3 regions of the Paraburkholderia caballeronis genome follow, and region 1 is predicted to be linked to each of the others. Evidence: predicted binding sites of a transcription regulator. Region 1 holds the regulator's gene; each other region holds the start of a gene.

Region 1 (3,273 bases):
GCCGAATTCCTTCAGCGACAGGAACGCCTCGTTCTCCCACGCGATCAGCACGTCGCCGATGTCGCGCTGCACGAAGCTCGTGGTCGCGCCGCGCGCGCCGGAATCGAGCACGCCCGCGTTCTTGTAGACCTTCGCGACGAACTCCTTCGCCTTCTGGTCGTTGCCGCCCGGCTGGTGCAGCGCATACGCCCACGCCGCGAGGTAGTTCCAGCGCGCGCCGCCCGAGGTCTTCGGATTCGGCGTCACGATCGACACGCCCGGCTTCGCGAGGTCGTCCCAGTCCTTGATGTGCTTCGGATTGCCCTTGCGCACGAGGAACACGATCGTCGACGTGTACGGCGACGCGTTGTCCGGCAGGCGCTTCTGCCAGTCCTTCGCGACGAGGCCCTTGTTCGCGAGCGCGTCGATGTCGTAGGCGAGCGCGAGCGTCACGACGTCGGCCTGCAGGCCGTCGAGCACCGAGCGCGCCTGCGCGCCGGAGCCGCCGTGCGACTGCTTGATCGTCAGGCTTTCGCCGGTTTTCGCCTTCCACTGCTTCGAGAAGGCTTCGTTGATGTCCTGGTACAGCTCGCGGGTCGGGTCATACGACACGTTCAGCAGCGTCGTGTCCGCATGTGCGGCCGGTGCGACGGCGGCGAGGCCGACGAGCGGCGCGAAGCCGATTACCAGTTTGGCGGCCAGCGATTTCAGCCAGCCTGCGCGCCCCGTATTGCGATGACTCATCCACTTTCTCCGTGTTCTCGTGAGTGGGTTGGTGCTAACGATGGGGGCCAGTCTAACGACACGCCTACATCATTAAAAATAATTGTTCCTCATTCTTTAATACGCAAAAGTGGTAAGGGCAGACAGAATCGCCGCTGACGCGTCTTTTACGCCGTGTTGACGCCTCAAACCGACGCCGTAGCGCCGGTCTCATGAGCGAACTTCAAGTAACGCTTGAAAAGTGGCGAATACTGTATAAAAATACAGTCACCTGTCTATCCATACAGTGGCGCCATGACCAAACTCACCGCACGGCAGCAGCAGGTTTTCGACTTGATCCGGCGCGCGATCGAGCGCACCGGCTTTCCGCCCACCCGCGCGGAGATCGCCGCGGAACTCGGTTTCAGCTCGGCGAACTCAGCGGAAGAGCACCTGCGCGCACTGGCACGCAAGGGCGTGATCGAACTGGCGGCCGGCGCGTCGCGCGGCATCCGACTGATGCCGCAGGGCGACGAGCTTCCGCATCAGTTCACGCTGCCGCACGCGAGCATCATGCAGTTGTCGCTGCCGCTCGTCGGGCGGGTGGCGGCCGGCAGTCCGATCCTCGCGCAGGAGCACATCTCGCAGCACTACGCATGCGACCCGGCGCTGTTTTCGAGCAAGCCCGACTATCTGCTGCAGGTGCGCGGCCTGTCGATGCGCGACGCGGGCATCTTCGACGGCGACCTGCTCGCGGTGCAGAAGCGCACCGAGGCGAAGGACGGCCAGATCATCGTCGCGCGGCTCGGCGACGACGTCACCGTGAAGCGGCTGAAGCGGCGGCCGAACGGCATCGAGCTGATCGCCGAGAACCCCGATTACGAAAACATTTTTGTCGAGGCCGGCAGCGCGGATTTCGCGCTGGAAGGCATCGCGGTCGGCCTGATCCGGCCGACCGAATTCTGACCGCCGTCCGGAGAGAAAACCATGGAACGCCTTGCCCGCCTGTTGCCGTTTCGCCAGTTCGGCCGCCTTCGTCATCTGCGCGGCATCGCGTCGTGCGCGGCGCGTGCCGCTCAGGCGCTGCCCGTCACCGCCTCGCTGTTCGACGCGCCGGCCGCCGAGCCGAGGATCGATGCTAAAACCGAAGCCGCCCCGCTGCCCGTACTGCCGTCCGCGCAGCCGGCGTTCGCCCGCGTGTCGCTAAATAGCGGACTGAACGCGGAGCCCGCGCAGCGGGCGCCGGTCCGCGTGTATCACGGTCCGTCGCGGCTGATCATGGTCGGCACCGTCGATGCGGTCTGCCGGATGATCGACCGCTGCATCGCCGAGCAACAGGCGGAGTTGTCGGCCGCGCTCACGCGGTGACCGTGAGGATGTCGCGAGCCGGGATCGTTTTCTCGTGGCGGCGGTCAACGTCAGGTGTTCATTACTTCACCTGCCCGCCCCGATGACCGTTTCCCCCGTTTCCAGCAGACGCTGGCTCAAACCCGTCGCGATCACGATGATCGTCGTATTCGTCGTCGCGATGATCGGTTATGCGTATGCATCGCCGTACATCGCGCTGAACCGGCTCAAGCAAGCCGCCGACGCACGCGACGCGGCAACCTTGAACCAATACGTCGATTACCCGGCGCTGCGCGGAAGCCTGAAGGAAGAAGTCGGTGAGATGCTGCAGAAGCGGATCGGCGCGGAACACAGCAGCAATCCGCTGCTACTGTTCGGTGCGGTGATCGGCGCGGCGCTGATCGGGCCGCTGGTCGATGCGTACGCGACGCCGGACGGCGTCGCCGCGCTGCTGAACGGGATGCCGCCGCGCGGCGAGCCGGGCGAACGGCCGCCGGCCACGCCCGGCACCCCCGCGGCCCCGGGTCAGGACGTGCCGCCGCCGGCCGCACCGGCACAGGCTCAACCCGCGCCGCCTCCCGTCGCGAGCGCGACTGCACCGGAATCCCGGCCGCAGACGACCGCCGGCTACCGTGGCATCAACGAATTCGTCGTCACGTGGCGGCACGGCGCGGACGAACCGCGTTATGCAGCGATCCTGCAACGGCACGGCCTCTTTTCGTGGAAGCTCGCGGCCGTCGAGTTGAACGACGCGAACTGACCGTGGCGGCCGGCATTGTCCGCCTGCCGCCGCGCAAAGATATCCGCCAGGTCGAAAGCTCAGGCCGCTTCAGCAGCGGCCTGCTGCTTCTGTTCGGCCGGCGACGAGCACGCCACGAGAATGCTGCACGACACGCGGTCGAGCAGCGGCGTGTTCCCCGCCCCCATCCACCAGCGCGACAGCCCGGTCCGGCATCGATGGCCGACCACGACGAGATCGACGTGCAGTTCGTTCGCGAGATTCGCGATTTCGTCGATCGGATGCCCGAACGCGAAATGCCCCTGCGCGCGCACGCCCCGCTCGGTCAACCAGTCCACGCCTTCCTGGAGAATCTCGCGAGCGGTCTCCTCGAAGCGGCCGCACGCGACGTCGGTCAGAAGCCCCGCGCTCTGCGCGATCGTCGAGCGCATGTCGACCACCGACAGCAGATGGGTCTCCGCGCCAAGATCCAGCGCAAGGTCGGCGCCGCAACGCAGCGCCTTGCG
Region 2 (3,273 bases), 840 kb from region 1:
AGCTTCGTCGTTCGCCGCACTTTCCTGCGCTGCCGCGCGGGTAGGCGCGCAGCATTGTTTCGGCGTGGTGTTGCTGACGCTGGCGTTCCCGCGCGGGCGGACCGGTCGTCCGCGCGGGGCGTCACCGCGCCTGGCGGTCAGTCGTTGCGGCTTGCCGGACGCGCGGCCGTCGTTTTCGCGAGATCCGCTGGCGCGATCCACCGGAACGACGTCAGGCCGGACTCGTCGAACGTGCACTCCGCCGCGGTCGGCGTCGTCTTGCGCGGCTGCGAGAAATGCGCGACGAGCGCGCCGATCGGCGTCCTCGGGTGAGCCGGCGCGGGTTGCGACGCGGCGGTGGGCGTGGCCGCGCGGGTCGTAGCGAGCGGCGTAGTCGAAGACCCGGTCGAAGCCGTCGCGCTTGCGGCGCCGGCGGCAGTCGCCGCGCGAGTCGCGCCGGACGAACCATCCGCATGACTGACCGCGCCGCTCGCGGGCGCGCCCGCGTCGGCCGTGCCGCTTGCCGGCTGTCCCGGCGCGGCCGACGCCGGTTTCGCCGCCGTGGCCCCGCCGGTCGAAGCGGTTGCAGACGCGGCCGCCGGCTTGAGCGTCCCTTCGATCACCACGCGCTGGCCGCGATACGACACCGCGCGATTCGTGACCGACAACTCGCCGAGCGACGTATCCCCGAGCCGGCTGCGCATCTCCGCGACGCACGAAGCGGGATTGCGATACTGCGCGGCGCAGCCCGTGAGCAGGGCGGCAGCGGCCGCGAGGCCGACGATGCTGGCGTTCCGTTTGATCATGAAGGTTCCGTTTTCAGGCTCGCGCAATTGTAGCCTACGGGTCGTTTGGGGCCGGGCGGTATCGGCGGCCGATGGCAGGCGGCAGGGGGCATCGCACAGGCTTGCGCTATCGCTTTCCGCGCCGCTCCGGCCTGCCGTGCCGGTCGCCGGGCAGTGGGTTATCGCTTCGAGCGCTCTCCAACGGCCCTTTCCGGCTGCGGGCCGCCCCGCTCCGCCGGCTCTTCGTACCCGGTTGCGTCGTCAAACTCGCCCGCCGCAGGCTACATCGCCGGTCAGCGGGCCTTTCGGCTTCACGCCCATCCCGATCCACGGGTTAGCGTGTTCCGCCGATTCCTCGTAACTCACCCGCCCCACCGCTCCGCTTCCCGCCTGCTATCATCGCGCCTGTATATCCATACAGTGCCTCGCGTGTACGCTCCGCCGCCCGATCCGTTCTATTACCTTGCGAACTTCCAGCGGGCGCTCGCGTGGCTCGATGCGCGCTGCGCGGACCTGCTCGACGACGCCGAGCGCCGCTTCGCCGACGGTTTCGCGGACACGCCCCGCGCCGCGCAGGCGCTGCTCGTGCGGATGCTGATGCGCAAGGGGCCGTGCTTCCGCGTATCCCGCCTCGACTACGCCGAAATCGGCTGCCCTCTGAGCGCAGCCGCGCCGCTCGTCGCGGCGGGCTGGCTCGACGACGCGCCCGCGCTCCCGTTCGACGCGCTCGCGCCGCTCGTCACGAAAGCCGAATTGCAGACGCTCGCCGCGAACCTCCGCATCGAAACCGGCCCGCGCCCCACGCGCGCGCAACTCGTCGATACGCTGAGCGCCGCGAACCTCGCGCCGCGCGCGTGGCAACACTGGTATCCGGATTCCGCCGACGCGGTGCTGCATCTCGCGGTCGCGCCGCTGTGCGAACGGCTGCGGCTGATGTTCTTCGGCAATCTGCATCAGGACTGGTCCGAATTCGTGCTCGCGGATCTCGGCGTATTCCGCTACGAGCGCGTCGCGTTCGACGACGCGTCGCGCGCGTTTCGCCGGCGCGACGACATCGACGCGTATCTCGCGCTGCGCGACTGCCGCGACGCGCTGGAAACCGTTCTGGCCGCGCCGGCGGCACCGTCGAACGTCGCGAGCGCGCTCGACGCCACGCTCGACACGCTGGACCGCCTCGCCGCACAAACGCACGACAACGCGTGGCTGCGCGCGCGGCACGACAGGCTGCGCTACGCGACCGGCCAGCACGCGGAGCGGCTGCGGGAGCCGTCGATCGCGTGGCGCGCGTATGCGGACTGCGCGCACCCCGACGCGCGCTACCGGCGCATCCGCGTGCTCGAACAACTCGGCCGGCGCGACGACGCGCTCGAACTCGCGCAACAGATCGCGGCGTCGCCCGCGAACGAAGAGGAAGCGCAACGCGCGACGCGCACGCTCGGCCGCCTGCACGGCAGGCGCGGCAAACACGGCAAACACGGCGGCGGCGCGGCGCCGGATCGTGCGGACGCCGCTCCCGCAGCGAACGAAGCATCGCTGGTGATCCGCGAAATCGTGCTGCCCGCGCCGGACCCGGCGATCCGCGTCGAGGAAGCGGCGCGCGCGTGGCTGTCGTCCGCGGACTCGCCCGCGTTCTACGTCGAGAACACGCTGATCAACGCGCTGTTCGGCCTGCTGTGCTGGCCCGCGCTGTTCGCGCCGCTGCCCGGCGCGTTCTTCCATCCGTTCCAGCGCGGTCCCGCCGACCTGCATGCGCCCGACTTCGTCGCCCGCCGCGCGGCGCTGTTCGACGCGTGTCTCGCGGAACTCGACAGCGACGCATACCGCGACACGATCGTGCGCCGCCATCGCGACAAGGCCGGCACCCAGTCGCCGTTCGTCGCGTGGGGCGCGCTGACGCCCGCTCTGCTCGATCTCGCGCTCGACTGCCTGCCGGCCGCGCATCTGCGGCTGTGGTTCGCGCGGCTGCTGGCGGACCTCAAGACGAACCGCTCGGGCCTGCCCGACCTCGTGCGTTTCTGGCCGCGCGAACACCGCTACGAATTCGTCGAGGTGAAAGGCCCCGGCGACCGGCTGCAGGACAACCAGCGGCGCTGGCTCGCGTACTGCGTCGCGCATCGGATGCCGGTGTCCGTGTTGCAGGTGCGCTGGTCCGAAGCAGACCCATATGCGGAGGATGTGCACGACGCCGCCGACGCGCATCGCGAACCCGCCGGAGCCGCGCGATGACGTACACGGTCGCGGTGCGCACGCTGTGCGAATTCACTGCGAAGCGCGGCGACCTCGACCTGCGCTTCACGCCGTCGCCGGACGCGAACGAAGGACGCGCGGGACACCTCGCGATCGCGAGCCGCCGCCCCAATGGCTACGAAACCGAAATCGCGCTCAGCGGCACGTTCGGCGCGCTGACCGTGCGCGGCCGCGCGGACGGCTACGATCCGGCCGCGCACCGGCTCGAAGAGTTCAAGACCTATCGCGGCGACCTCGATTCGATGCGCGAGAACCAGCGCGC
Region 3 (3,273 bases), 1.0 Mb from region 1:
GGGCGGGCGGACGATCCGTCACCCGTCTTGTCGGTATCACTTGCGGACATCGCCGAACCTCACAACCCGCTCAAAACATCGGCACCGTCGATACAGGCGCACGATGGGAAAACCACAGACAAACCCAGATGACTTGTTCAGCAGCCTTACGCAGCCGGCTGGGCGACGGTTGCCTTTTGCGCTTCCTTCACGAGGCGCTCGACAGCCGGCGACAGTTGCGCGCCAACGCCTTGCCAATAGGTGACGCGATCCTGCGCGATGCGCAGCGTTTCACCCTTGGTGGCGACCGGGTTGTAGAAGCCGACGCGTTCGATGAAACGGCCGTCGCGACGGTTACGCGAATCGGTTGCGACGATGTTGTAGAACGGGCGCTTCTTCGAGCCGCCGCGTGCCAGACGGATGATGACCATACTAGAATCCTTGAAAACCGGGGTTCGGAAACACTGAAACGTGCGATTATAGCCCGAAACCAAAGCCATAACAAACACTTAACGGGAAAACTACAGTACCGGGCGATCGCGGTTCCCGGGCCGCCTTTCAGGACGGCGCTCGGCGCGTGCTGCGCGGAATGGCCGGGCGCGCCTCGCTCGGCGCAGGTCGCGGCAAAGAACTTCCTCGCGGCGACCACCATCGCCAGCAGCTAGAACAGATCCATCTGCGGATTCTGCGGCGGCGCCTTCGCCGGCTTGCCCCGGCTGAACTGCGACATGTCCAGGATGCCGTGACGCCGCTCGTTCAGCCCGAGCCGCCGCACCGCGTTGTGGAAACGCTGCTTCAGCAGGTCGGCCCACAGGCCGGTTCCCTTCATCCGCTGCGCGAACGACGAATCGTAGTCCTTGCCGCCGCGCATGTCGCGCACGCGGCTCATCACCCGCTCTGCGCGATCCGGGAAATGCGCGGTCAGCCAGTCGCGGAACAGCGGCGCGACCTCCCACGGCAGCCGCAACACGATATAACTCGCGCTCGTCGCGCCAGCCTGCGCGCACGCTTCCAGCACCCGCTCGATGTCCGGTTCGGTGACGAACGGAATCACCGGCGCGATGCTGACGCCGACCGGCACGCCCGCGTCGGCCAGCGTGCGGATCGTCCGGAGCCGGCGCGACGGCGTCGCCGCGCGCGGCTCCAGCGTGCGCGCGATGTCCGCGTCGAGCGTCGTGATCGTGATCGCCGCAACGAACTGCTGACGCCCGGCCATCGGCGCCAGCAGGTCCAGTTCGCGCTCGATCAGCGACGACTTCGTGATCGCCGCAAACGGATGGTTGCGCTCGTGCAGCACCTCGATCACGCGCCGCGTGATCCGCAGGTCGCGCTCGGCCGGCTGCCACGCGTCGGTGTTCACGCCGAGCGCAATCGGCTCCGGTTCGTAGGACGGCTTCGACAGTTCGCGCGCGAGCAGTTCCGGCGCGTTGATCTTCGCGTAGATCCGGCTCTCGAAATCGAGCCCCGGAGACAGGCCCAGGTAGCTGTGCGTCGGCCGCGCGAAGCAATAGATGCAGCCGTGCTCGCAGCCGCGGTACGGATTCAGCGACACGCTGAACGGAATGTCCGGCGACTGGTTGCGCGTCAGGATGCTCTTCGCGTGTTCGGTGAACACCTGCGTGCGCAAGGCGGGAGCGTCGTCGTCCTGCTCCCCATGCCGCCAGCCGTCGTCGAACGCCTCGCGCTGATCGACTTCGTAGCGGCCCTGCAAATTGGTCACCGCGCCGCGGCCCTTGCGCGGCGCGGGTGGCGCGACGGGAAACCAGGCATCGGAATCGTGGTCCGGATCGTTCACGGCAAGCGGCTTAAAAAACGTTGAGCCGCGTCACAGCGACGCGGCCTGATACTGTACAAATATACAGTATCAGGCCGCGTTGTCGAGCGCGAAAAACGGCGCCGGAACGCGCGTCCGGCCGATGGCCATCGCGGCGGTCAGGGCGCTCAGTCGCCGACCGCGATGGTCAGCGTCTCCTTGATCTCCTCCATCACCACGTAGCTCTTCGACTGCACCGCGCCCGGCAGTTGCAGCAGGATGTCGCCGAGCAGCTTCCGGTAGTCGGCCATCTCGCCGATGCGCGCCTTGATCAGATAGTCGAAGTCGCCGGACACCAGATGGCATTCGAGCACCTCGGGAATCTTCTGCACCTCGCGGCGGAACTGGTCGAACATGTTGCCGCTCTTGTGATCGAGCGTGATCTCGACGAACACCAGCAGCGCGGCGCCCAGCACCGCCGGGTTCACCCGCGCGTAATAGCCGGTGATCACGCCGTCGCGCTCCATCCGCTTCACCCGCTCGATGCACGGCGTGACCGACAGCCCGACCTGTTCCGCGAGGTCCTTCATCGCCATCCGGCCGTCCTGTTGCAGCAACTTCAGGATGCGGTGATCGAGACGGTCGAGCGAGCGGACCGGTTGCCGTTGTGTTCGCATGATTTTTTGCTGAATTTCGGAGAAAAACAATAACAAAACCTGAACCGACACCAATAGCATAGCGCTAATTACTGGTCCGCCGCGCTATGACGCGGTTTTCGCCTGGACACCATGCGCCCCGGCGACGCAACGCCGGACGACCGTTTAATTTCAGGGAGCAGCTATGCGTATCGTCGTGTTGGGCAGTGGCGTCGTCGGCGTGACCAGCGCCTATTATCTGGCGCGCGCGGGCCACGAAGTCACGGTGGTGGATCGCGAAACCGGACCGGCGCTCGAAACCAGCTTCGCGAACGCGGGCCAGATCTCGCCGGGTTACGCGGCGCCGTGGGCCGCGCCGGGCGTGCCGCTGAAGGCGGTCAAGTGGATGTTCCAGAAGCACGCGCCGCTCGCGATCCGGCTCGACGGCACCACGTTCCAGCTGCAATGGATGTGGCAGATGCTGCGCAACTGCACGACCGAACGCTATGCGGAGAACAAAGGCCGCATGGTCCGGCTCGCCGAATACAGCCGCGACTGCCTGCAGGCGCTGCGCGCGGACACCGGCATCCAGTACGAAGGCCGCACCGGCGGCACGCTGCAGGTGTTCCGCACGCAGCAGCAGTTCGACGGCGCGGCGAAGGACATCGCGGTGCTGAAGGACGCGAACGTGCCGTACGAACTGCTGACCGCGAACGAACTGTCGCGCGCGGAACCGGCGCTCGGCGCGGTGTCGCACAAGCTGACCGGCGGCCTGCGCCTGCCCGGCGACGAAACCGGCGACTGCCAGCTGTTCACGACGCGCCTCGCGGCGCTCGCCGCCGAACTCGGCGTGCAGTTCCGCTACGGCATGTCGATCGACGGCCTCGCGGTCGCCGGCGACCGCGT

The links. The regulator LexA, encoded in region 1, represses DNA repair genes until DNA is damaged. The targets are predictions, from matches to a motif close to ACTGTATNNNNATACAGT.
Region 2: a site for LexA is predicted at 1,169-1,186, ahead of BLV92_RS06625 (VRR-NUC domain-containing protein). Genes of this name have one in related genera too.
Region 3: a site for LexA is predicted at 1,825-1,842, ahead of BLV92_RS05875 (PA0069 family radical SAM protein). Genes of this name have one in related genera too.

The regions. Positions count from the first base shown of each region.
Region 1 covers NZ_FNSR01000001.1:2,320,339-2,323,611, forward strand. The annotation lists gene BLV92_RS10385 (sulfate ABC transporter substrate-binding protein) at 1-723, opposite strand, end outside; gene lexA (transcriptional repressor LexA) at 997-1,647, shown strand; gene BLV92_RS10395 (hypothetical protein) at 1,669-2,049, shown strand; gene BLV92_RS10400 (DUF2939 domain-containing protein) at 2,132-2,788, shown strand; gene BLV92_RS10405 (universal stress protein) at 2,848-3,273, opposite strand, start outside.
Region 2 covers NZ_FNSR01000001.1:1,479,228-1,482,500, reverse strand. The annotation lists gene BLV92_RS06630 (hypothetical protein) at 138-785, opposite strand; gene BLV92_RS06625 (VRR-NUC domain-containing protein) at 1,194-2,990, shown strand; gene BLV92_RS06620 (ATP-dependent DNA helicase) at 2,987-3,273, shown strand, end outside.
Region 3 covers NZ_FNSR01000001.1:1,319,439-1,322,711, reverse strand. The annotation lists gene rimM (ribosome maturation factor RimM) at 1-50, opposite strand, end outside; gene rpsP (30S ribosomal protein S16) at 147-410, opposite strand; gene BLV92_RS05875 (PA0069 family radical SAM protein) at 641-1,774, opposite strand; gene BLV92_RS05870 (Lrp/AsnC ligand binding domain-containing protein) at 1,921-2,409, opposite strand; gene BLV92_RS05865 (D-amino acid dehydrogenase) at 2,573-3,273, shown strand, end outside.